One region of the Novosphingobium sp. 9 genome, then DNA from elsewhere that is predicted to be linked to it. Evidence: riboswitches for the same ligand, from Rfam matches in the RefSeq annotation. Region 1 holds a riboswitch; each other region holds the start of a gene.
What was found. Region 1 has a riboswitch for cobalamin ahead of CI805_RS06090 (TonB-dependent receptor plug domain-containing protein). Riboswitches for the same ligand answer to the same signal wherever they lie in the genome.
Positions count from the first base shown of each region.

Region 2: linked by a shared signal. The riboswitch ahead of CI805_RS03245 (HoxN/HupN/NixA family nickel/cobalt transporter) and the one ahead of CI805_RS06090 (TonB-dependent receptor plug domain-containing protein) in region 1 are both predicted to bind cobalamin.
Region 3: linked by a shared signal. The riboswitch ahead of cobW (cobalamin biosynthesis protein CobW) and the one ahead of CI805_RS06090 (TonB-dependent receptor plug domain-containing protein) in region 1 are both predicted to bind cobalamin.
Region 4: linked by a shared signal. The riboswitch ahead of CI805_RS19430 (TonB-dependent siderophore receptor) and the one ahead of CI805_RS06090 (TonB-dependent receptor plug domain-containing protein) in region 1 are both predicted to bind cobalamin.

Region 1 covers NZ_CP022707.1:1,204,454-1,210,295, reverse strand. The annotation lists gene CI805_RS06095 (ABC transporter substrate-binding protein) at 1-590, opposite strand, end outside; gene CI805_RS06090 (TonB-dependent receptor plug domain-containing protein) at 649-2,556, opposite strand; cobalamin riboswitch at 2,662-2,891, opposite strand; gene CI805_RS06085 (cell wall hydrolase) at 3,090-4,310, shown strand; gene CI805_RS06080 (hypothetical protein) at 4,525-4,863, shown strand; gene mdh (malate dehydrogenase) at 5,252-5,842, shown strand, end outside.
Region 2 covers NZ_CP022707.1:654,175-660,016, reverse strand. The annotation lists gene CI805_RS03255 (FUSC family protein) at 1-532, opposite strand, end outside; gene CI805_RS03250 (LysR family transcriptional regulator) at 532-1,470, shown strand; gene CI805_RS03245 (HoxN/HupN/NixA family nickel/cobalt transporter) at 1,625-2,656, opposite strand; cobalamin riboswitch at 2,841-3,093, opposite strand; gene CI805_RS03240 (TonB-dependent siderophore receptor) at 3,275-5,413, shown strand; tRNA gene CI805_RS03235 (tRNA-Arg) at 5,562-5,638, opposite strand.
Region 3 covers NZ_CP022707.1:256,249-262,090, forward strand. The annotation lists gene cobN (cobaltochelatase subunit CobN) at 1-2,728, opposite strand, end outside; gene cobW (cobalamin biosynthesis protein CobW) at 2,757-3,830, opposite strand; cobalamin riboswitch at 4,023-4,256, opposite strand; gene CI805_RS01270 (SDR family oxidoreductase) at 4,511-5,269, opposite strand; tRNA gene CI805_RS01275 (tRNA-Gly) at 5,477-5,550, opposite strand; gene CI805_RS01280 (Fe2+-dependent dioxygenase) at 5,688-5,842, opposite strand, start outside.
Region 4 covers NZ_CP022708.1:1,062,901-1,068,742, reverse strand. The annotation lists gene CI805_RS19445 (hypothetical protein) at 1-758, opposite strand, end outside; gene CI805_RS19440 (hypothetical protein) at 779-1,000, opposite strand; gene CI805_RS19435 (TonB-dependent receptor) at 1,008-1,820, opposite strand; gene CI805_RS19430 (TonB-dependent siderophore receptor) at 1,796-3,193, opposite strand; cobalamin riboswitch at 3,393-3,643, opposite strand; gene ccmC (heme ABC transporter permease CcmC) at 4,014-4,751, shown strand; gene ccmD (heme exporter protein CcmD) at 4,751-4,894, shown strand; gene ccmE (cytochrome c maturation protein CcmE) at 4,894-5,367, shown strand; gene CI805_RS19410 (heme lyase CcmF/NrfE family subunit) at 5,364-5,842, shown strand, end outside.

The DNA.
Region 1 (5,842 bases):
CCGGTACGCTCCATCAGCTCGGAAATCAGGGTATCGCTGCCCGCAACGATGCCGCCGGTCTCCCACATCAAGGCAGGGACCTTGCGAGAACCCGCAGGCGGCGCGGCCGCCGCGAGCGCACGATCGATGCGCGCGACCAGTGCCTGGCCGCGCGCGCGGTTGCCGGCGACATCCGCCAGCATCCGCACCTGTGCTTCTGACTGCGCCACACTGGACGCAATGGGAACCGTCACGACCTTTATCCCCAATCCCTCAAGCGCCGTACGGGTGGACGGCGCAAGGAAGGAACTCGCGACCACCACATCGGGCTGCATCGCGATAACTTCCTCGACCGAATTTCCGATGGCGGGATAGCGCCTCGCTATCGCCAGGTCCATCGAACTCGACGCCGGATCGGCACTATAATCGGAAATTGCGCGCAACTGGCCGGGTACGGTCACTTCGGCAAGGATCGCATCGGTGCAGGGATTGATAGAAACGATTGCAGGATAGGCCTTGGCGCGCGGCGGCACGGGTTCGCGGAACCAGTATCCGAACAGCCCGCCACCAAGGCATGCTGCGACGGCAAGCCCCAGCGACAGGCGCAGCACGCGCGCCCGCCGCCGGTCGTGCGCCTCCCCCGGCGCGAGGCGAAGGGAGGCGTCAGGATCACATCGTCACGCGGATGCCGCCGAACACCGAGCGTCCGGCCGTGCCATAATCGGTGACAAGCTCGTACTTCACGTCGGTCACGTTCTCGACCCGAGCAAAGACTTCCACCTTGTCGGTGATCGGCATGGAGGCGCGGATCGTGCCGGTCGCCCAGCCGTCGATCTGCGTGGTATTGGCTGCATCGTTCCAGCTGTCGCTGACCATGCGCAGATCGCCGCCCAGCTTGAGGCCGTGCAGCGGGCTGGTCCAGTCGAGCGAGAGCGTGAGCGCATTGCGCGGACGACGCGCGAGGTCGAGGCTCTCGTTCGCATCGCCCGAGGTGCGGTTGACCGATTTGGTATAGGTGTAGACCGCCTGGGCATGGAGCGCCGGCGAGACCTGCGCGCCCAGCTCCAGTTCCGCACCCGTCGCGCGCGCCTTACCGACATTGGCATAGAGGCCATAGGGGCGCGCTTCGCACTGCTCGTCACCCACGCACGAAACGAAGTCGATCAGGTTGCGGGTATCGCGGCGGAAGCCGGTCAGCGCGAAGTAGAGCGGGCCGTTGCGGTCGCCATATTCGATCCCGGCATCGTAGGACCGGCTGCGCTCGGCCTTGAGCGAGGTATCGCCGTAGTTCGAATAGAGCTGGTAAAGCGACGGGGCCTTGAAGCCCTCGCCATACGAAGCGATCACGCGCCACTGGCCCACAACCGCAACGGAACCGTTGGCCCCGAAGGTCCAGGCGCCGCCGAAGCGCGAATGGTCGTCATAGCGGACGCCCGCCGCCAGATTCACGATCTGCGAGTACCAGCCGAGCAGCGCATGGGCGCTGGAGAGGTTGGCGTGATGGCGCGCATCGTCGCTCTCGTCCATGCGCGACCATTCGTGATCGGCCCCGAAGTCCAGACGCAGGTCGCGCCAGGCGTTCCAGCTGCCGGTCAGTTCGGCGCGGCGGCTCTGGCCATGGGTGAAGTAGCAGCTGTCCGAACCGCAATAGTTGTAGCTCTCGCCATAATAGCGGCGGCGGGTGTCCGACAGCTGGTAGGCGACGCCGAGGCTCAGCGTGTCGCCGGTCCAGTCGAGCGCACCGCGACCGCCGATCTCGCGGGTTTTCTGGTAATCGTCGGTATCGTCGAAGGTGATGTAGCTGGGCGCGGGATAACCATCGATATCGAGCTTGCCCTGCGTGTAACGTCCGGCGAGGCTGGCGGTGAGGCCCGGCATCAGCTCGACATGGCCATGGCCGCCCACGCGCCACTGGTGGAAACCGTCATCCTCGGTGCCGATGGCGGCCTGCGAGATGCCGTCGGTGCGGGTATAGCCGCCGTCGAGCGTGACGCCGTAGGTATCGCCGGACACGCCAGCGCTCATCTGCCCGTCGAAGCTGTTGCGCGAGCCATATTCCGCGCGCGCCTCGACGCCGTTGACATCGCGCGAGGTCACGTTGAGCACGCCGCCGATGGCATCCGAGCCCCAGACCACCGAATTCGAACCGCGCAGCAGTTCGATCTTGCCGATCGAGCCGGTCATCAGGTTGCCGAAATCGTAGCCGCCACCGGTCGCCGCGACGTCCGCCACGCGGATGCCGTCGACCATGACCAGAACCTGCTGCGAATTGGCGCCGCGCACGAACAGGCTGGTCGCCGAACCGAGGCCGCCGTTGCTGGCAATCGTCACACCGGGCAGGCGCTGCAGCACGCGGGTGATGTCGGGGCCCTGCACGCTGTCGATCTCGTCGGCGCCGATCACGTCGATGGGCTGGCCCGCCTTGTCGACATTGGTGGCGCTGCCGGTGGCGAGCACGGTGATGTGATCGTCGCGCACGGCATCGGCCGTGGTGATCGCGGCGTTGTCATCCTGCGCGAAAGCAGGCGCAGCGGCAGACAGGCCCAGCGCAGTGCCGAGCAGCAAAAGGGTCTTCACGTAATAGTCCTCCAAACCTGAACGAATATGCCGTTCATGGCGGAGGCCGCACGCGGGTGCTTTGCCCGGCGCGTGCCCGCTGCATCTCCGGAACTCCCCGTCCGGCGCGGAACGACCGTCATCGGCAGGTCTCCTGGCTCCCGGATCATCGTCGCGCCTGCCGCCTTCCCGGATCGAGGGACGATCCAGTGGCCGAATGGAAGCGCGGGCTCCCCGGTCACAGTTGCGGGGACAGCGCGGGCCTTGGGGACCGATCCCCGCACCCGCTTCCCTCTTAGTCCGCGTGCCTCCCCCCTGAAAGGCGACCCGCGAAAACCCATGACGTGACATGCGCGTTACCGCCCGCCCCGGAATCTGGCAAGCGCGGGCGTGCCTTGCGAGGCTCTCGTTAAGACCTTTGCGCGTATAGCGCGGCCATAAAGCGACACTGTGCAGCTTCGGGACAGGCCGCTGCGCGCAGATGCGCAGGCGCTCCCGAACGCGTATAGGGCGTGCAGACAGCGCGAACAGAAAGCAAAGCGCAAAGAGCAGACGTGACGACCCATTGGCTCCCTCCCGGCCTCGCGCGCAGCGCGTCGCCCGCAAGGATGCTCCCCGAGGCTGACGGCGCCCCTGCCGAAACGCCGGCATGGGAGCCGCGCCCGCGCGACTTCGCGGGACGGGTGGTTCGCGGCACCGGGCGCCGTCGTCAGCGCATCGTGCGCCGCCGCTGGTCGCTGGCAAGCGCCGCGCTCGCGCTTGTGGCGATCCCCGCCTTCGCCGCGCCCGGTGACTGGCAGCCCTTCCGCCTACCCGCCGCCGAGGACGACAGCCGGCAGGTCACGCCGATGCCGTTCGAGACCGCCGCAGGCTCGTTCCCCGGCGCGGCCTTCTATTACCTCGACCTTGCCCCGCCGACACCGCAGATCGGCGACGGCATCCATTCCGATGCAGACCTCGGCGATGGCCTGCCTGGCAGCACCGGCCCGGCGGCACGCTCGATGATTATCGACGATACGCCGCTCGATCACATGCGCGCGCTCCAGTGCCTGACGCAGGCGGTCTATTACGAAGCCGCGAGCGAGCCCGATGCCGGGCAGCGCGCAGTGGCGCAGGTCGTGCTCAACCGCGTGGCGCACCCCGCCTTCCCCAACACCGTGTGCGGCGTGGTCTATCAGGGCGCGACGAGAGCGGGCGGCGGCTGCCAGTTCACCTTCACCTGCGACGGCTCCTTGTCACGCAAACCGATGGCGCTGTTCTGGGACCGCGCCCGCGCCGTGGCCGCTGCCGCGCTGGCGGGCTACGTCTACGCCCCGATCGGCCTCGCCACGCATTATCATACGGTCCAGGTGCATCCCTACTGGGCGGACAGCCTGCATTACCTCGAAACCATCGGCGCGCACCGCTTCTACGCGCTGCAAGGCCCGGCAGGCGGCGCTGCAACCTTTCGCTTCGTCTATCACGGCGGAGAGCCGCTGCCGGTGCCCGGACGGATGGAGACGCCCGCCCAGCAGGCCGCCGATACGCTGGCCTCCGATCCCGTTGCCCTGCAGAAGGCCTATGCCGCGATGGCGCCTGCGCCCGCAGCTTCGGCCAGCCCGGTCGCGATGACGACACCCGCCCCGTCCTCCACACCGCCCTCCCCGCTCTACTCCAGCGAAGTGCGCGCCCGCGGCGGCGAAGATCTGTACCGCGCGCAGAACCTGCCGCAGACCACCGGCGTAAAGGACGAATACGCCAATTCCGGCCGCTGGATCGCCCAACCGGGACAATAGCACCCGACTGCGCTTTCCTTCCGAACAGTTGCGCGCGGGTCGGATCGACGCATGGGCGACTCATCTCATCGCAAGCGCGAGAGGCTGGCAAGATTTGGTCAACCATCCCCATGCAGGAAGGCTTAGCGCCTCCCGCGCTACTGAGGGGTTCAACGGGGCCAATCACAGACAACCGGCCATAAACGATCGGCCGCAAGACAGGGTACGCGACGCCATGACCATCCGCTTCTCCCCCGCCTTCGGTGGGGCAAGTCCGGCTATTGCCCGGACCCTGTGCGGCAGTGCGCCCCTCAACGGCGCCAACGACAATGCCGTCCGGCACGCTGCGATGCCGCGCAAGCCTGACGCGTCTCCAGTTCCCTTGGCCCTGATCGATCCGCAGGTCGAACGCGCCCTGCGCCATTTCGCCGACCACGGCCTTGCTGCCGCGCGCATTGCCCGCGAGCGTGCCGAAGCCGCCCGCCGCGACGGCGACGAGGCACGCTCGGACCACTGGATCGACATCTGCCGCCAGCTCGACCGCCGCGCCGCCCGCGGATTCGCCCGCGCCTGATTCCCCTTCGCCGCGCGACTCTGCCGACCACACCACCGCGACGCGCGCGAAGGGCGCCACGGCAGTTGCAGCAAACGCCGCCCGACGCGGATCGCCCCCGCCTCATCCGAGACGGGTTGCGTCCCGATGCAACTGCGCGCATCTCTTGGTGAGCCGGGAATCGCACGGTTTCCCGCCATTGCCGCTTGCAATTGAACACTTATTGCAATTGCGAACCATTATCTGTAAATTCCGGAATTCTCCGCTTTCGAGCGCCGTTTCGCGGTTGCATTAGCTGCGTGAGGGGCGTACTGCCCGCTCCCGAAACAAACGGCGGCTGCCTTTGCGGGACGAAGCAGATCGCTGTCAGGTCCGGCAGTCCCGCCTTTGGGAAGGACGAAAACGCAAAATGGCTCGTAAGAAGATTGCCCTCATCGGCGCCGGCAACATCGGCGGCACGCTGGCACACCTCGCCGCACAGAAGGAACTGGGCGATATCGTCCTGTTCGACGTGGCTGAAGGTCTCCCGCAGGGCAAGGCGCTCGATCTGTCGCAGTGCGGCCCGGTCGAAGGCTTCGACGCCAAGATCACCGGCACCAACGACTATGCCGACATTGCCGGCGCCGACGTCATCATCGTCACCGCAGGCGTTGCCCGCAAGCCCGGCATGAGCCGCGACGATCTGCTCGGCATCAACCTCAAGGTGATGAAGTCGGTCGGCGAAGGCATCGCCGCCAACGCCCCCGACGCCTTCGTGATCTGCATCACCAACCCGCTCGACGCGATGGTCTGGGCGCTGCGCGAGTTCTCGGGCCTGCCCGCGAACAAGGTCGTCGGCATGGCCGGCGTGCTCGATTCGGCCCGCTTCTCGACCTTCCTCGCCTGGGAGTTCGGCGTCTCGATCCGCGACGTGAACACCTTCGTGCTCGGCGGCCACGGCGACACCATGGTTCCGGTCGTCCAGTACTCGACCGTCAACGGCATCCCCGTTCCCGACCTC
Region 2 (5,842 bases), 550 kb from region 1:
GGGTATGCGCCAGCGTCGATGTCGGCAGCACGACGATATGGACCAGCGTGCTACAACTGATGCCGAGCAGGATTTCCTGCAGGCGCAGCGCCGCGATCGTGAAGATGTGGCCGGGATCGGCAACCGAAGGAAAGCCGATGATCGCTGCGGTATATCCCGCCAGCGCGAAGGAATAGGATCGCGGGCTGCGGTCGAGCAGGCTGAGATAGCTGCACAGCCCCAGCCACCCGGCCAGCCCCAGACAGAGCAGTTCGGGCGCATTGACCAGTACCGGCACCATCAGCACCGCCACGATCGCGCCGGTGATCGTGCCCACGATACGGAACGCGCTTTTGGACAGCACCGCGCCCGCCAGCGGCTGCGCGGTGATATAGGACGTGATGACCGCCCAATAGGGCCGATCCAGCCCGATCCGCATGGCGATCCACAGCGCCGCCATCGCCGCGACGAAGGCCTTCAGCGCAAAGACCGCCTCGAACAGGTCGGTCCCTTGCGCGAGCGCGGTGATCCTACGATAGATGCGGCTGTCCAATGGTCGAACTCGAATCCAGTCATGTCGACGAGCTGTCGGCGCTGCTTGCCATCGCCGATGCGGGGTCTTTCGTCGCGGCAGGACGCCTGCTGGAGCGGCATCCGACCGTGGTGTCCAAGCGCGTCGCCGCGCTGGAGCGGCGTCTCGGCGTCCGGCTGATCGAGCGTACCACGCGCCGCATCCGCCTGACCGAAGCCGCCTTGCGTCTGGTCGACAAGCTACGGTCCGCCCGCAGGCTGATCGCCGAGGCCCAGCAGGAGGCCAGCGAAGGCGCCGTGCAGCTGCGCGGCAAGCTGCGGCTCGCGTTTCCCGCCGCGATGGGCCGCATGTGGCTGGCTGCGATGCTGCCCGATTTCCTCGCGCGCTATCCCGATCTGGAGGTCGAGGTCGACTATGCCGAGCGTTTCGTCGATCTGGTGGCCGAGGGCTATGATGCGGCGGTGCGGGTCGGCGTGCTGGCCGACAACCGGCTGATCGCACGGCGGCTTTGCGACCACCGCCGTATCCTCTGCGCCTCGCCCGGCTACCTCGAACGCCGGGGCATACCACAGGCGCCCGCCGAAATCGCCGCCCATGCCTGCCTCGGTTTCACGGGCTATGCCTCGTATCCGGAATGGCGCCTGTCTGACGGGAAGCGGCGCGAAACCGTGGAAGTGCGCGGCGCCCTGCGTGCCAACGATACCGCCGCGCTGCTCGAAGCGGCGCGTGCGGATGTCGGCATTCTGGGGGTCGGCGAATGTATCGTCGCCCGCGATCTGGCGGCAGGAACGCTTGTGCGTGTGCTGCCCGAATGGAGCTTCGACACAGAGGCCGGCATCCATATCGTGCGCCCCTCGGCCCGTCTGGCTCCGGCACGAACCACGGCTTTCGCCGAATGGATCATCGAACGGTTCACGCCCGCGCCGCCGTGGGATGCCCGACTTTCCGGCGAAGGCTGAGGACGCGGGGCAAAGGAAGAGAGGCGCAAGGGGGGGCATCGCGACTTTCCAGGGAAAAGCGGGAAAGTCCGCGCCCTTGCGCCCGAATTGCGCCTACGGCAATGCAAACAATTGCAGGACAATCCTGCATCTGTTGCAGCAATGGGGCGTTTTTCTACCCTTCTGCGTCGAGTCCGCTCCAGCGATAGACCGCATAACTGACCAGCCAGCAGACCACGAACACCGCGATAATGACGAAGCCCAGCGTGTTGAACTGGCCCGACAGCGCCGAAGCCCCGGACCAGACACCACCCGTCAGCCCGAACTTTTCCGACAGCAGCGCCGCCGTCTCGATCGAGCCGATCACCAGCGCGATCAGTGCCGAGATCGAGGTAATGACGATATTGTAGTAGAGCTTGCGGATCGGCTTCACGAAGGCCCACTCGTAAGCGCCCAGCATGATGACGCCATCGGCGGTGTCGACCAGCGCCATGCCCACCGCGAACAGCACCGGGAAAACCAGCACCGTACCCAGCGAAATCCCGTCCGCCGCATGCGCGCCGGACAGTCCCAGGATCGCCACTTCGGTTGCAGTGTCGAAGCCGAGGCCGAACAGGAAGCCCAGCGGCGCCATGTGCCAGGCATGGTTCACCAGCCGGAACACCGGGCGCAGGATACGCGCGATCAGCCCGCGTCCCGCAAGCAACATGTCGAGGTCGTCCTCTTCATAGCTGCCGCCGCGTCGCACCTGCTGGAAACGCTGCCAGACGCCGCGCAGGATCGCCAGATTCATGATCGCGATCACGAACAGGAACGTCGCTGAAACGATCGTGGCGATCACCCCGCCCGATTGCCCGACAGCCTTGAAATCCTCGATGGAACTGGCTGCCAATGCGATCGTGGTCGCCGCGATCAGGACGATGGCGGAATGCCCGATCGCGAACCACAGCCCCACCGTGACCGGGCGCTGGGCGTCCTGCATGAGCTTGCGGGTAACGTTGTCGATCGCCGCGATATGATCGGCATCGACGGCGTGGCGCAGGCCCAGACTCCAGGCGAGCAGCGCCGTGCCGAGCATGACCGGGCTGTGATGGAACACGCTGAAAGCCCAGCCCCAGACCAACAGATTGACGCCTGCCAGCACGGCGAACAGCAGCGTGATACGCCCTCGCAGCGAAACGGAAGGAGGATAGGAACTTGCGACCATGGCGAAACGGGAACCTCTGTCGGCGTCAGCGAACCTGACAGGGGCCTGCCGCAAGCGGTCGACGCGAGACATGCCGGACGGACGCCAGCCTGCGTCCGGCCCTGCCCGGCCGATGCGGCCCCTGCCGCACGTTGCGTCGCTCAGACGGAAGCGTTCCGTGCCTTGGCCATCCCCTGGACCCGGGCAAGAGCGACCGGACGCCGGCAGGTCTCCTGGCTCACGGGTCAAGGCTCGATGCAAGGCCTTCCCGAGCCTCGCACGATTTAGCGTCCGACCCAGTGGCTGGCGGCTCGGGGGGTTCTCGCCCGTCCGCGCATATGCATCTCGCTCACCGCTTACAGTTGCAGGGACAGCTGCGGAATGGGGCACGCGAAAGGCGCCCGCACCGCATTCCCTATTAAGCCTCTTGTCGAAGCACCGGCGCGATCCTGTCCAATGCTGACGTTACCGCCAATATCGAACCTGATCGTACCTATGGTGCCGTATCAATCCGTGCAAGCACCTTGCAGCGAAACCGAAAGGTCGCGCGTCACAAAACTGATATTGACTTGCAGAAGCTATTTCACATAGCGGGCCAACGCGCGGGCGTATAAAAACTGTTTGCAAGGGAATGTACGAATGAAGAGGGTTCTGACCGCCTTGGCCACCGGCGTCGCGACGTGCGCGCTGACCGTCACGGCCCATGCCGATGATGCTGCGGCAACAAGCGACACCGCCAAGAAATCCGAAGAATCGATCGTCGTGACGGCTCCTGCCACCCAGGACATCTCTTCGGCCACCGGCCTCCCCCTCACGATCGCCGAAACACCGCAGGCGGTGACGATCGTAAACCAGCAGCAGATCAAGGACTTCTCGCTGCGCAACGTAAACGACCTGCTCGACCAGGTGCCGGGCGTCAATGTGGAGCGGGCAGAAACGGACCGCACGCAATACGATTCGCGCGGCTTCACCATCACCAACTTCCAGGTCGATGGTGTCGGCATGCCTCTGCTCTCGGGCGGCATCGCCTACGGCAGCCTCGACACCGCGCTGTACGATCGCGTCGAAGTGGTACGCGGCGCCAATGGCATGATGACCGGCGTCGGCAACCCCTCCGCCACCGTGAACTATGTGCGCAAGCGCCCTACCGACACCTTCCAGGCCTCCGTCACCGGCTATCTCGGCTCGTTCGACGATCATCGTGTCGAGGCCGACATTTCCGGCCCGCTCAACTCTTCGGGCACACTGCGCGCCCGTGTGGTCGGCGCGCATGAAGACAGCGATTCCTACCTCGATTACTACCACGTAAACCGCAACGTGATCGGCGCCGTAGTCGCGTGGGACGTGACACCGGATCTCACCGCCACTGCCGGTTACAGCCGCCAGCAGAATAACGCCGATGGCGTGATGTGGGGCACATTGCCGATGACTTATTCGGACGGCAGCCAGATCAGCTACAAGCGCTCGGCCTCCACCGCCGCGCCATGGACCTACTGGAACACCCGCAACCAGAGCGCATTCGCCGAACTGAAGTACAATCTCGGCAACGACTGGTCGGTGAAAGGCACCTACACTTTCAACCGCATCCAGTACAAATCCAAGCTGCTCTACGCCTACGGCTACCCCGATCCGGATACCGGCCTCGGCATCTCGGGCATGACCGGGATCTACCCAACGGACTACAAGCAGGACATTTACAACCTAGACGCATCGGGACCGTTCCAGCTGTTCGGACGCCAGCACCAGTTGGCCTTCGGCGTTTCGACCGGTCGCAACAGCGGGCATGAATACGAAGGCTTTTCGGATACCTATCCCGATTATCCGGCGGTATCCGAAATCGGCAACGTCACCATTCCGGAACCGGACGACTATCCTACGCCCGTCCTTCAGGCCCGCACGATCGACCGCATCACCCGCGTCTATGGCGCCATCCACTGGAATATCACGGATCGCCTGACCGCCATCACCGGGGCTTCGGCCACCTGGCTCAAGTCCACCGGCGACAGCTATGGCGTGGATGAAGCGCGCAAGAACAGCAAGGTCACACCTTATGTCGGCGCGCTCTACGACATCACGCACAATGTGAAACTCTATGCCAGCTACACGGGTATCTTCAATCCGCAGAGCGAGGTCAACGCTGGCAACCAGCGCCTTGCGCCTGCGACCGGCAGCAGCATCGAGGCCGGTGTGAAGAGCGAGTGGTTCGGCGGCAAGCTCTATGCCACGGCCGCCCTGTTCCGTGCGCACCAGAAGAATCTGGCCGAAGCAGCCGGCACCTTTGGCGACGATGATGTCGGCCCGGCCGGCGGCACATACTACGTCGGCCAAACCACCACGTCGAAGGGCTTCGAGGTCGAAATCGCCGGCAAGATCACACCGAACTGGACTGTGGGCGGCGGCTATACCGGGTTCACTCTCAAGACTCCCGACGGCGAGCGCGCGTTCACCTATATCCCGAACCGCACGCTCAAGCTCAACACCACCTACACCATCCCGCAGTTGAACGACCTCAAGTTCGGCGCGAACCTGCGCTGGCAGGACGCGACCCACATTGATGACAGCACCGTGCAGGATGCAGAAGGGAACGACGCCGTTGTCCGCCAGGGCCACTATGCCGTACTCGATCTGATGGCCGGGATGACCGTGACCAAGGGCATCAAGGCCCAGATCGTCGTCGATAACGTGACTGACAAGAAGTACCTGAACAGCCTTGCCTGGGGACAGGCCTATTACGCCGCACCGCGCACCGTGATGGGCTCGATCACCTTCAGCTACTGATCCTTCAGTTCTGAAAAATGCGAAAAGGCGGCCCTCCCTAAAGGAAGGCCGCCTTTTTCCATATCTTCTTCAAGCTGTGCTCATGACATGATCGACCGGAACCATCCTCATCCCAAGGAAGTTTCGACAATCACATTACTGAAGGAGATGGCGCACCCGACAGGATTCGAACCTGTGGCCTCTGCCTTCGGAGGGCAGCGCTCTATCCAGCTGAGCTACGGGTGCAGTGCAAGGGCGACTAGCAGAGCCTTTTCAGACTGACCAGAGCCAATCGACTCTTGCACAGAACACATAATTTACACCTTTACCTCTTTTACGGTTGAGCAAGCACCGAGGCGCATCTTCAGCGTCATGAACGCTCCTTCCTTTGGCACCGCGGGCACAACCGGAACCGGCCAGCACCTTCCCCGCCCCTGGCCAGGGCAATTC
Region 3 (5,842 bases), 950 kb from region 1:
CGGACGTGTCGAGCGCATGGTCGGAGGCCGCCAGCCACGCCTCACCCGCAGCGATGCGCGCTGCCTCGCGATAGTCTTCCGCCGCCCCGCCGATGCCCAGACCATAGCGCCCCGGCTGCGGCCCGTAGACGCGCGGACCGGCGCTTTCGGAGGTGAAGGGGTTCCAGTCCTCGGGCTCGTCGCGCTCGCACAGCGCGCGCACCGCCTGCCCGAACAGCACCGGCAGCGTGGGGAAGGCATCGCGAAACAGCCCCGAGACGCGCAAGGTGGCATCGATGCGCGGGCGGTCGAGCATCGCCAGCGGCAGGATTTCCACGCCGGTCACGCGGCCCGATGCATTGTCCCACACCGGCTTCGCGCCCAGCAGGTGCAGCGCCATCGCGAACTCCTCGCCCGCCGTGCGCATCGTCGCCGAGCCCCACAGGTCGATCACCAGCCCGCGCGGATAGTCGCCATGGTCCTGCAGATGGCGGCGCAGCAGTTCCTCGGCCAGCACCACGCCCTGCTCATAGGCGGTGCGCGATGGCACGGCGCGCGGATCGATGGTGTAGAGGTTGCGTCCGGTCGGCAGCACATCGCTGCGCCCGCGATAGGGCGAACCCGAAGGCCCCGGCGCCACCCGCGCGCCGTCCAGCGCGGCGAGCAGACCGGCGCGCTCGGCAGTGCCCTGCTCGCCCCGCCCGAAGATGTGCAGGCCATCGCCGAACTGGCTGTCCTTCACATCGCACACGAAGCGGTCGATCCGGGTGATCGCCTCGACCAGCGACATCGCGCTGTCGAGCCCGAGTTCCTCGGCCAGCCCGAGAGCCGCCGCCTCGTCGCGGATGGCAAGCTGGAGGCGGTCGCGCCGCGCGGGGTCAAGGCCTCCGGCGTTGGAGAACTCGTCGAGCAGCGCCTCGATCCGGGCAAGGCCTGCGCCGATGCCGCTCTCGACCATCGGCGGCGGGGCATGGCCGATGGTGACGGCGGCGATCCGGCGCTTGGCCTGCGCGGCCTCGCCCGGATCGTTGACGATGAAGGGATAGACCACCGGCAGCGACCCGATCAGCGCCTCGGGCCAGCAGGCGCCCGACAGCGCCACCGCCTTGCCCGGCAGCCATTCGAGCGTGCCGTGCGCGCCCATGTGGATCAGCGCCTGAAGCCCCTGCGCACGCAACCACAGGTAGAACGCGACATAGCCGTGGCGCGGGCAGCGGGTGGTGTCGTGATAATCCTCGTCGCGCGCGGCCACATCGCCCCGCTCAGGCTGGAGCGCGAGGGTGACGCTGCCGCAGGCAATGGCGGCAAAGTGAATACGCTCACCCTGCACCGCCGGATCGGTCTCCGGTTGGCCCCAGACGGCGAAGAGTTCGTCCCTCAGCACGGGATCGAGGCCTTCCAGCGCAGCACGGTAAGCGGCGAGCGGCCAGGTTATGGTCTGGGTCTGAAGTGCCGTGGCGAGATCGCCCGCCGGATGCGTGTCGTATCCGACCTCGGCCAGATCGTGCAGCACCGCCTCGGCGGAGGCCAGCGCATCGAGGCCGACGGCATGTGCCATCTGCTGCGCCTTGCCGGGATAGGTCGAGAGCACCAGCGCCAGCTTGCGCGCCGATGGCGGCGTGCGCGCGAGATCGACGGCAGCGGCAACGCGCGCGACGATGGCGGCGATCCGCTCCGGCTCGGCACGGTGGATGCTGCGCGCGAGGCCGAGGTCGGCGTCATGCTCGCCCGCCTGCTTGAAGCTGGCGACGCCTGCGAACAGGCGTCCGTCGATCTCGGGCAGGACGACATGCATGGCAAGATCGGCGGCGGAAAGCCCGCGTGTGCTGCCTGCCCAGCCTTCGCGCGGGGCGGTCGCCAGCGCGATCTGGAACACCGGCACGCCCGCAGCGTCGAGCGGCGAATGCCCGGTCTCGTCGCGCGCGGAAAAGGCGGTGGCGTTGACGATGGCGGCGGGCTTCAGGCGCGCGATCCAGCGCTCGACCTGCGCGCGCGCCGTGGGCTCCTTCAGCGAGGGCACATAAAGCGAGAGCGTACGGAAGCCCCGCGCCTCGAACGCCGCGTGCAGCGTCGCGAAAGGATCGACATCGTGCGCGGCCAGATAGGCGCGGTAGAACAGGATCAACGCGAGCGGACGCCCGTCAGACGCCACATCGTCAGGCACCACATCGTCGGGATCGCACGGCCCGGACTGCGGATGCCAGCCACCGGCCAGCGGCAGCGGCACACACTCCGGCACCTCGCCGCGATACCCGGCGCCGATGCGCGCCAGCAGCGTCAGCGCCCCGCGCGCCGCATCCGCGCCGCCTGCCTCGCAACGGCGGGACAGGTCCGCCAGCACCTCGGGCGGCAGAGTGGAGGCGCTTTCCAGTCGCGCATCATGCTGCCCATCCCCCGGCAGCACCGCCAGCGCGATCCCGCGACGGCGGGCGAGCAGTTCCAGCTGTTGCAGGCCGTAGCGCCAGTACGGCGCCCCACCGATCAGCCGGACGAGGATCGCCTTCGCGCCCTCCAGCGTGCGCTCGACATAGGTATCGACCGACAAGGGATGCAGCAGCGCGGCAAGGTTCGCCAGCCGCAGCGTCGGGAAATCCGGGTCGGCATCGCGCGCCGCGTGCCAGCCGCCCGCGAAGGCGCCGAGGTCGCTGTCGGAGAACGACAGCACCACGAGATCCGCAGGCGCCTGCCCCAGATCCTGCGGGATGGCGGTTTCCTCCATCCCGTGCGTTTCGCGGAAGATGACGTGCATCGGCCTGCTCGCCTTGCCGGACCCCCGCTCAGTCGATCAGCGCGGCGCGGATCGCTTCGGCATCGATATCGGCACGCTCGGCAATCGCGACCAGCCGGGTGACGCGCGGCTCGCCTGCCTCCCAGCGACGGTCGTACTGCTGGCGCACCCGCGCGCCGACCGCCTGCACCAGCAGCCGCATCGGCTTGCCCGCCACCGCGACATGGCCCTTCACGCGCAGGATATTGCGATCGCGCGCCAGCGCCTCGATGCGGCGGGTGAGGTCTTCGGGATCGGCGATCTCGCCCCCTGTGATGACCACGCTGTCGAAATCGTCATGCTCGTGCTCGTCCTCGCCATCGTGGTGCGAGGGGCGCGCGGCGAGGTCATCCTCGGCAGCCGCTTCGAGGCCGAGGATCACGCGCGGGTCGATCGCCCCTTCGGCCAGTTCGATCACCGGCACCTCGCGCGGCATTTCGGCCGCAATCACCGTGCGCGCGGCGGCCACGCCCTCTGGCCCCGCCAGATCGACCTTCGTCAGCAGCACGATATCGGCGCAGGCGAGCTGGTCTTCGAACACTTCGGACAGCGGCGTCTCGTGATCGATCCCCGGATCGGCAGCGCGCTGAGCGTCCAGCGCTTCGAGATCGGGCGCGAACCGCCCGGCGGCGACCGCCTCGGCATCGGCCAGCGCCAGCACGCCGTCTACGGTGATGCGGCTGCGGATCGCCGGCCAGTCGAACGCCTTGAGCAGCGGCTTGGGCAGCGCGAGGCCGGACGTCTCGATCAGGATATGATCAGGGCGCGGCTCCAGCGCCAGCAGCGTCTCGATGGTCGGGATGAAATCGTCCGCCACGGTGCAGCAGATGCAGCCGTTGGCGAGCTCGACGATGTTCTCCACCGGGCAATCGGGGATCGCGCAGGACTGGATGATGTCGCCGTCGACGCCCATCGTGCCGAACTCGTTGACCACCACGGCCAGACGACGCCCGCCTGCATTGCGGATCAGGTGGCTGATGAGCGTGGTCTTGCCCGCGCCGAGGAACCCGGTGACGATGGTGACCGGCACCTTGGCAAGATCGGTAGAGGCAGATGCGGCGGCAGGCGATCCGAAAGCGGACATGGCAACAGTTTCCCGCGCGCCTTGAGCGAGACACGCAGCGGGACTTGCCGGGAGCCTTGCTTCCGACCGGCGCGCGACGACGGGCGGGCGCGACAGGCACCCGTGACCACGCAACCGTGCAGCCCCAGCCGCACCGTTTCGTCGCTCAGACGGAAAACTTCACCGTGCCAAGGCCATCCCCTGGACCTGGGCAAGAGCGACCGGGGCGCCGGCAGGTCTCCTGGCTCGCGGGTCACAGCTTGATGCACGCCTTCCCGGATGCGCGGAGATGTTCCGCGCGGGTCCAGTGGCCGCCCCCTCAAGGAGAGCCTGTGCATCGCGCTATCCGCTTACAGTTGCAGGGACAGCCGCGGATTTGGAAGCGAACTTCCGCACCGCATTCCCGATTAAGCCCCTTGTCGGGGCACCGGCGCGATCTGTTCGGAGCGCGGGCGAGCCCGCTCTCCGAACGCCCGGATAGACGAGGCCGACGCGAATGCCAATCCGCTTCGGCCCGCCCGATGCGCAATCTCTTGAAACGATCTCTCAGAGTTCGCTTGAAAATTCGCAGAACGCGAATTTTGCGGCACCGGCCCACGCCCCCACCCTACCACCCAACGGTAGTATCCTGCGGGTGGTAGGGTGGGGGCGCGGGCCGGTGCCGCCTAAAAATGCCCCGCAGGCATTTTTCAAACGATCTCTTACCCCTTCATGCCGCCCGCCACTTCGATCCGCTCGGCATTGATCCAGCCCAGCGGATCGCAGAGCAGCGCGGCGATCACCGGCCCCACGTCTTCCGGCGTCCCGGCGCGGCCCAGCATGGTGTGCGCGGCGACCATCTTGTTGACCTCGGGATTGTCGCGCACCACGCCGCCGCTGAAATCAGTGGCGATAGCGCCGGGCGCCACGGTGTTCACGACGATGCCGCGATCGCCCAGTTCCGCCGCCATATTGCGGGTCAGCGCCTCGACCGCCGCCTTGATTGGGCCATATCCGATACGTCCGACAAACGGCACCCGCGCCAGCCCCGAGGAAATGTTCACGATCCGCCCGCCGTCGTTCAGCAGCGGCAGCAGCGCCTGCGTCAGGAACATCGGGCCTTTCAGGTGGACCCGGTAGAGTGCGTCCATCTCGGCTTCGGTGATGCTCTCCAGCTTCGCGGCGGACGATGTGCCCGCGATATTCGCCAGATAGTCGAACCGCTCGGCGCCCCATGCGGCCAGAGCCTTACCGACCTTGCCCGCGAAGTCCGCGAACGAGGCGGCATCGCCTACATCGAGCGGCAGCGCCAGTGCGAGCGCCCCAGCCGCCTCGGCCAGCGCCACGGCCTCCTCGGCGGCTTCCCGGTTGGCATTGTAGGTCAGGATCGTCGCGACGCCGCGCGCGGCGAGGCATTGCACGGTGTTGCGGCCGATACCCCGGCTACCGCCAGTAACGATGGCGATCTTGCGTTCGGACATGGAATGAACCTCTTTCATCTTGCAGAGCAGGAAGGCCCGATCTCTCGGGAACCCTGCTATCCTTGCGCCGCAGACGCGCGAAGATGAATGTCGGAAGCAGGCGATTTCTTGCCTGTTCCTGCTCGCAAGGCGCGAACGGGCGATAGCCACGACACAAGCGACCAACAAGCGCCCAACGTCAGTCAATCTATTGAAATATCAGGAAAATGGAGCGGGTGAAGGGAATCGAACCCTCGTATTCAGCTTGGGAAGCTGCTGCTCTACCATTGAGCTACACCCGCATCCGGGCCGGTTTCGGCCGGTCCGGCTGGGCCGCTGATGCAGGCCAGCCATCGGAAGGAGACGGCGATTAGCCGATTGCCCCTGCCTCGTCGAGGCGAATTTCGTCTTGTCGAAGCGAAATTTCGAAGCGCTGACCTCAGGTATCAGACCATAGCCGTAGCAGGTTGTGGTAGACGCAGGTGAGTTGCAGGATCGCATCCGCATCGGCGCCGTCCATCGTCAGCTTCTGGATCGAAGTGTCCTGCTCGAACAGCATGCGGCGCTGGGCATCGTCGCGCACGAGGCTCTGGA
Region 4 (5,842 bases), on a different replicon from region 1:
GTCAGTTCAACGCCGCTCATCCCGTTCGAGTCCTGCCGCCAGCGGGCGAGCGGGACACGCGGCAGGGGAGCGTTGCCGCCGCCATACCGGAACAGCGCATCAGGTGCTGTTTCGCTTCCGCTGAACACTCGCCCCGGATCGACCGAAAGCCAGCCGCTGAAGATCCATGTCAGCAGGAACAGGCCGCCCAGCATCCCTGCCGCGTGGTGCCACAGCATCCACCCGCGATAGGGGGTGACGCGCCCGCCCTTGTAGCGTCGCTGTCCCAGCCGGGTGCGCAGTACGCCTACCCAGATGCCGGTGAGCGCGGCGGCGATGCAGGGGCCGGAGACCCACATCACCACCTGCCGCCACAGCGCATTGTCCTGCCGCAGCAGCGTGGGATAGATCCAGTGCGGGATCGCGCCGAGCCAGTTCCAGAACCGCTGATGCGCAGTGGTGCGCTGGACCACCGCGCCGCTGGTCGAGGAGATGTAGAGCTGCGTGCCTGCCGCATCGGCAAGGCTGACCTTCCACAGCGGTCGGTGCCGGTCGAACCCGCTCGCGACCGTCCACTGATCACGCGCGATCTCCTCGACATCGCGTGTCTTCGCATGCCCGAAACGCGCCGCCACGCGCGCGGCATAGGCGGCATCGACCGGTGCGGGCACGCGCCCTCGTATTGCCGGGGGTGTGCGCAATGTCCCGTCCCAACCCTCGATCCGCCACACCGGTATGCCGTCGCGCATTTCCAGCCGCAGCGACTGCGGCATGGTCATGACGGGCGGCGGCACATCGATCAGCCGCGCGTCGATCGGCTGAGCGCCTGCGGCCTTCTGCGACGCCGAAAGGCTGGGTAGGGGACGTAGAGCATCACCAGCCCCGAGGCGAACCACATCGCAAACAGCAGGCAGGCGGCAATGCCGATCCAGCGATGGATCAGCATTACCCACCGCCGCACCGCCTTGTCGGTGACGAGGCCGCGAACTGCGCCGGTCTTCCTTCCGAAAGACCGGCGCACGAGGGGATCAGAAGCCCGCACGAAGCGTCACGTCCACCGAGCGCGGACGCCCCAGAATCCACTGCTCGTCGTTGTAGCTCGTCATCGCGTACGCCTTGTCGAGCAGGTTGTAGACGCGCAGGTCCAGCGCCAGCTTGGGCGTCAGTGCCCAGGACAGCGTCGTATCGACGGTGGCGTAACCGGGAATGCGGAAGGCGTTCGCATTGTCCGAATAGGTCCGCCCGACATAGCGCAGGCCCGCGCGGGCCTGAAGCTGGCGTGTGGCATTCCAGCGCAGCCACAGGTTGGCCATGCGTTCGGGCACGTTGGGCGGCGTGTTCCCGGTGTAGCTGACCCCGCCCGAAACGAAATCGTCGAAGCGGGCATCCAGCACCGAGCCGTTGGCATCGATCCCGAAGCCGCGCGGCAGGTCCAGCGAGACCGACGCCTCGATCCCCTTTGCCGAACGCTGGCCGACCTGCTCGATCGGGCTGGTCAGCGTCTGCTGGGCCAGCAGGTGCTTCTTGACGATGCGATAGGCGGCCAGCGTCGCGGTGCCGTGGCCGTTCAGGAAGCTGGCCTTGGCACCCACTTCCACCTGATCGCCGGTGGCATTGCTGAAGGCGACCTGATCGGTGGAATAGGTCGTCAGCGTTCCCAAAGGATCGACACCGGTGGCGTACTGGGCATAGAGCGAGACGGTGGAGATCGGCTGATAGACGCTGCCCACGCGCCATGTGGTGTTGTGCAGCCGCTTGTCGAGCACGAAGGTATCGCTGCGGCTGCCGTCATTCGTATAGGCAATCGTCCAGCGCTTCACCTGATCGTGTTCATAGCGCACGCCGCCGACCACTGAGAGATGCTCACCAGCGCCAGCCGGTCCTCGGCGAAGATCGCGTATTCGTTGGTGCGGGTGCGATAGCGCGGCGCGATACCCTGTGTGTCGAGGAACTGACCGGGATCGAAAGCGTAGGGATCGACCTCGCTCACCTGCACGTCCGATCCGAAATCGTTGCCGTGGGTGAAGCCGATGGTGTTGACGTCGAACCCTGTAACCAGCGTGTTCGACAGGCCTGCCGTCAGCGGGGTTTGCAGCGTCATGCTGCCCTGATCGCCCCACTGGGTCTGGTCATGGTCGATGCCGAAATTGTCGGTGCGATAGATCGTGCCCGGTGTCGCGGCCTGTGCATTGTAGCCATTGGGGCAGAAGCCGTCGGCGCCGACCCAGCAGTAGCTTTCCAGATCCTGCCAGTGCCGCTTCGTCGTCAGGCGATAAGCGGTGTTGGAGAAGGTCAGCGTGTTGGACGGGTGCCAGTCCACCCGCAGGGTGGTGCGGTTGTCGTGGAACCACACGCTGGCATCGTCCACGTTGTAGTTGCGATGGCGGATTGCGGTATCGAGCTTGCCGTCGATCAGCGGGGTGCCGAAGTATTTGGAGGGATGATTGTCGCCCCAGTCGTCACGCAGGGTCACGGTCAGGCGGTCGCTCGGTGCCCAGCGCAGCGCGCCAGACAGCGCGAGGCTGTGCGATCCGCCGCGATCGACATAGCCGTCCGAGCGGCGATAGCTGGCATCGACGCGGTAGGACAGTTGATCCGCGAGTGGCCCGCCGATCCCGGCGGCGGCGTGGAAGGTGTTCTGCGAGCCATAGCCGATCTCGGCCTGGCCCTCGGTCTTCTGCGCATCGGGCGCGCGCATCACTACGTTGACTGCACCGCCCAGCGCGGCCTGCCCATAGAGCACCGAGGCGGGGCCGGAGAGCACGTCGATCTGCTGGACCATCCACGGATCGGTGGGGAAAGTGATGGTGCCCGCGCCGGGATAGAGGCGCACGCCGTCCACCAGTTGCAGGACCGAGCCCTGACCGCTGAAGCCGCGCGCGGCGAGCGCGGTGCCGCCGTTACCGAGATTGGCGACGCTGGTGATGCCCGGCGCGCGCGATTCAGCCTCGGCGATCGACATGTCGCCACGGGCGCGTACGGTGTCCCCATCGAGCACGGCAATGCTGGCGGGGGTCTGCAACGGGGTGAGGTTCAACCGGCTGCCGGTGCCGTTGGGCGTGGTCAGCGTGGTGCGGTCCTTCGCACCCAGAACGAGGATATTTTCGGCAGAAGTATCCTGCGGCTCGGTTTGCGCGAGCGCCGGCAGCGTCGCGCCGAAAGCAGGCAGCAGAACAGCGCCCGAAAGCGCGAGACGGGTCTTGGAAAACAGCATTGGATAGTCCCCGGCGTCTGGCGAACCGGCAGGAACCCTCCGCGCGCACGGCAGCGACAAAGTCGGCACCCACGACGGCGACAGCCGTGCCCGCCGGACGCCCCTTTGCGACCGGCACGACCGTCCATGCGGTTCCTACCGCACACGTGTCGTCGCTCAGACGGATAGTACCGTGCCCTGGCCATCCCCTGGACCCAGGCAAGAGCGACCGAACGCCGGCAGGTCTCCTGGCTCGCGGGTCATCGCTCGAAACACGGCCTTCCCGGGCCTCGCAGGATTTAGCGTCCGGCCCAGTGGCTGGCGGCTCGGGGGTATGTCGCCCGTCCGCGCATGTGCATCTCGCTCACCGCTTACAGTTGCAGGGACAGCCCCGGATTCGGATGGCCGGGGCCATCCTCACCGCGTTCCCTATTAAGCCCCTTTCGGGGCACCGGCGCGATCATGCCTGCGGATGAACCGCAGGCGCTCGCTTGCTAGATCGTGGGGATCGGTCTGGCAACCGGCATTGTGCAATCCACCGATGCAGCGCTTTCCTTCTTCGCGATCCGCAGGGGGCAGCGCCGAACAGCCAGGCGCACGGCATAAAGGTTGGCAGGGTTGAGGCTGGCAGTTCTGTTTTCCAGCCCTGATCTTACGAACAGTCGGAGTCTTCCGGACATTTCGGAGGGCTCCGTTTCGTCTGGAATGACCGCTGTGTCCATGAAGGCCCGCGCAGTTTTTCCGCGACACGCGCGAGGGAAGTGATAGGCGTGAATGACGTCTTCACGCCTGCAAGAATTAATCGAGATCGTTGATGAGTTCCGCCCCTAGAGCTTCCGGCATGCACGGTTTGGCGAATCCGGCTCGTTTTTTGCGTCTGGCGCGGGTTTTGCTGCCGGTGTGCCTGATCGGCGGTGTCGTGCTGGCGGGCGGGGCGTTGGTGTTCGGGCTGTTTTGTGTTCCGCCGGAGCGGCTTCAGGGGGACACGGTGCGGATCATTTTCCTGCATGTGCCTGCGGCGTGGCTGGGCATGGCGGGGTGGTCGGGGATTGCGGCGGGGAGTTTTTCGCAGGTCGTATGGCGCCATCCGCTGGCACCGGTGGCGGCGCGGGCCTGCGCGGTGCCGGGGGCGGTGTTTACCGCCGTGTGTCTGGCGACGGGCTCGTTGTGGGGGCGTCCGGCGTGGGGTGCCTGGTGGGTGTGGGACGGTCGGCTGACCAGTATGCTGGTGCTGCTGCTGCTTTACCTTGCGTGGATTGCGCTGGCGCGGGCGAGCGATGAGGCGTCGGTGGGCGGTGAGCCGCCGCTGGCGCCTGCCCTGTTCGGGCTGGTGGGCACGGTGAACCTGCCGATCATCCACTATTCGGTGATCTGGTGGAACAGCCAGCATCAGCCGCCCAGCATCACGCTGGGCAAGTCGGCCATCGCGCCGATCTTTCTCTATCCGCTGTTCGCAGCGACGCTGGGCTTCACACTGATCTTTGCAGCCTGCGTGCTGGCGCGGATGCGCGCGATCCTGGCGGACCGGCAGGCCGATGCGCGCCTGCGCCGCATGGCGCTGGGCGAGGAGGCGGCCTGATGCGCGCGGCCTTCGATGCTTGGCCCTATGTGATCGCCGCCTATGGCGTGGCGCTGGGCGCGACGATCGCGCTGGTCGCCTGGTCGCTGTGGACGATGAAGCGGGCCGAGGCGCGCCGCGACAAGATCAAGCGCCGTCGCTGATGCGGGTATCGGCTCTGAAGGCGCGCAACCAGCGCATGGTGCTGGTGTTGCTGGCGATCGCGGCGCTGCTGGGGGCAGGGCTGCTGGCGGCCTGGGCGCTGCGCAGCGAGGCGAGCTATTTCTATCTTCCGGCAGAGATCCTTGCCCATCCGCCCAAGCCCGATCAGGAGGTTCGCCTTGGCGGCATGGTGCGGCGCGGCTCGCTGCACACGCTGGCCGATGGCGTGACGGTGGCCTTCGATGTGACCGACGGCAAGGTGCGGGTACCCGTGCGCTTCACCGGCATCGTGCCTTCGCTGTTCGTCGAGGGATCGGGCGTCGTGGCGCAAGGGCATATGGAGGCGGGAGCAGCAGGTCATGACCTGTTCGTGGCGACGCAACTGCTGGCCAAGCATGACGAGAAGTACGTGCCGCGCGAGATGGCGAGCATGAGCGCGAAGGAGGCACACGACCTCGTGGAACACACGCAATGATCGCCGAACTGGGCCTTGCTGCCCTGTGGATGGCCGCCGCGCTGGCGCTGCTGCAACTGCTGGCGGGCGTGCTGTCGGCGCGGGGCGGTGACAATGAGGAGAGTGCAGCCTTCGGCGCGCTCGCCCGTCCGGCAGCGGTCGTGCAGGGGGTGCTGGTGCTGGCGGCCTTTGCCTGCCTTGCCTGGTGCTTCGTTCAGACGGACCTCTCGGTGGCGCTGGTCGCCAGCGATTCGAGCGCGGACAAGCCGCTGATCTTCCGGCTTGCCTCGACCTGGGGCAACCACGAGGGCTCGATGCTGCTGTGGGTCTCGGTGATGGGCCTTGCCGGCGCGCTGGTCGCGCTGCTGGAGCATCGCCTGCCCGAACGCACGATGCGCATGACGCTGGCGGCGCAGGCCTTCGTCAGCCTTGGCTTCTATGCCTTCCTGCTGCTGGCCTCGAACCCGTTCGCCCGGCTCGATCCGGCGCCGCCTGC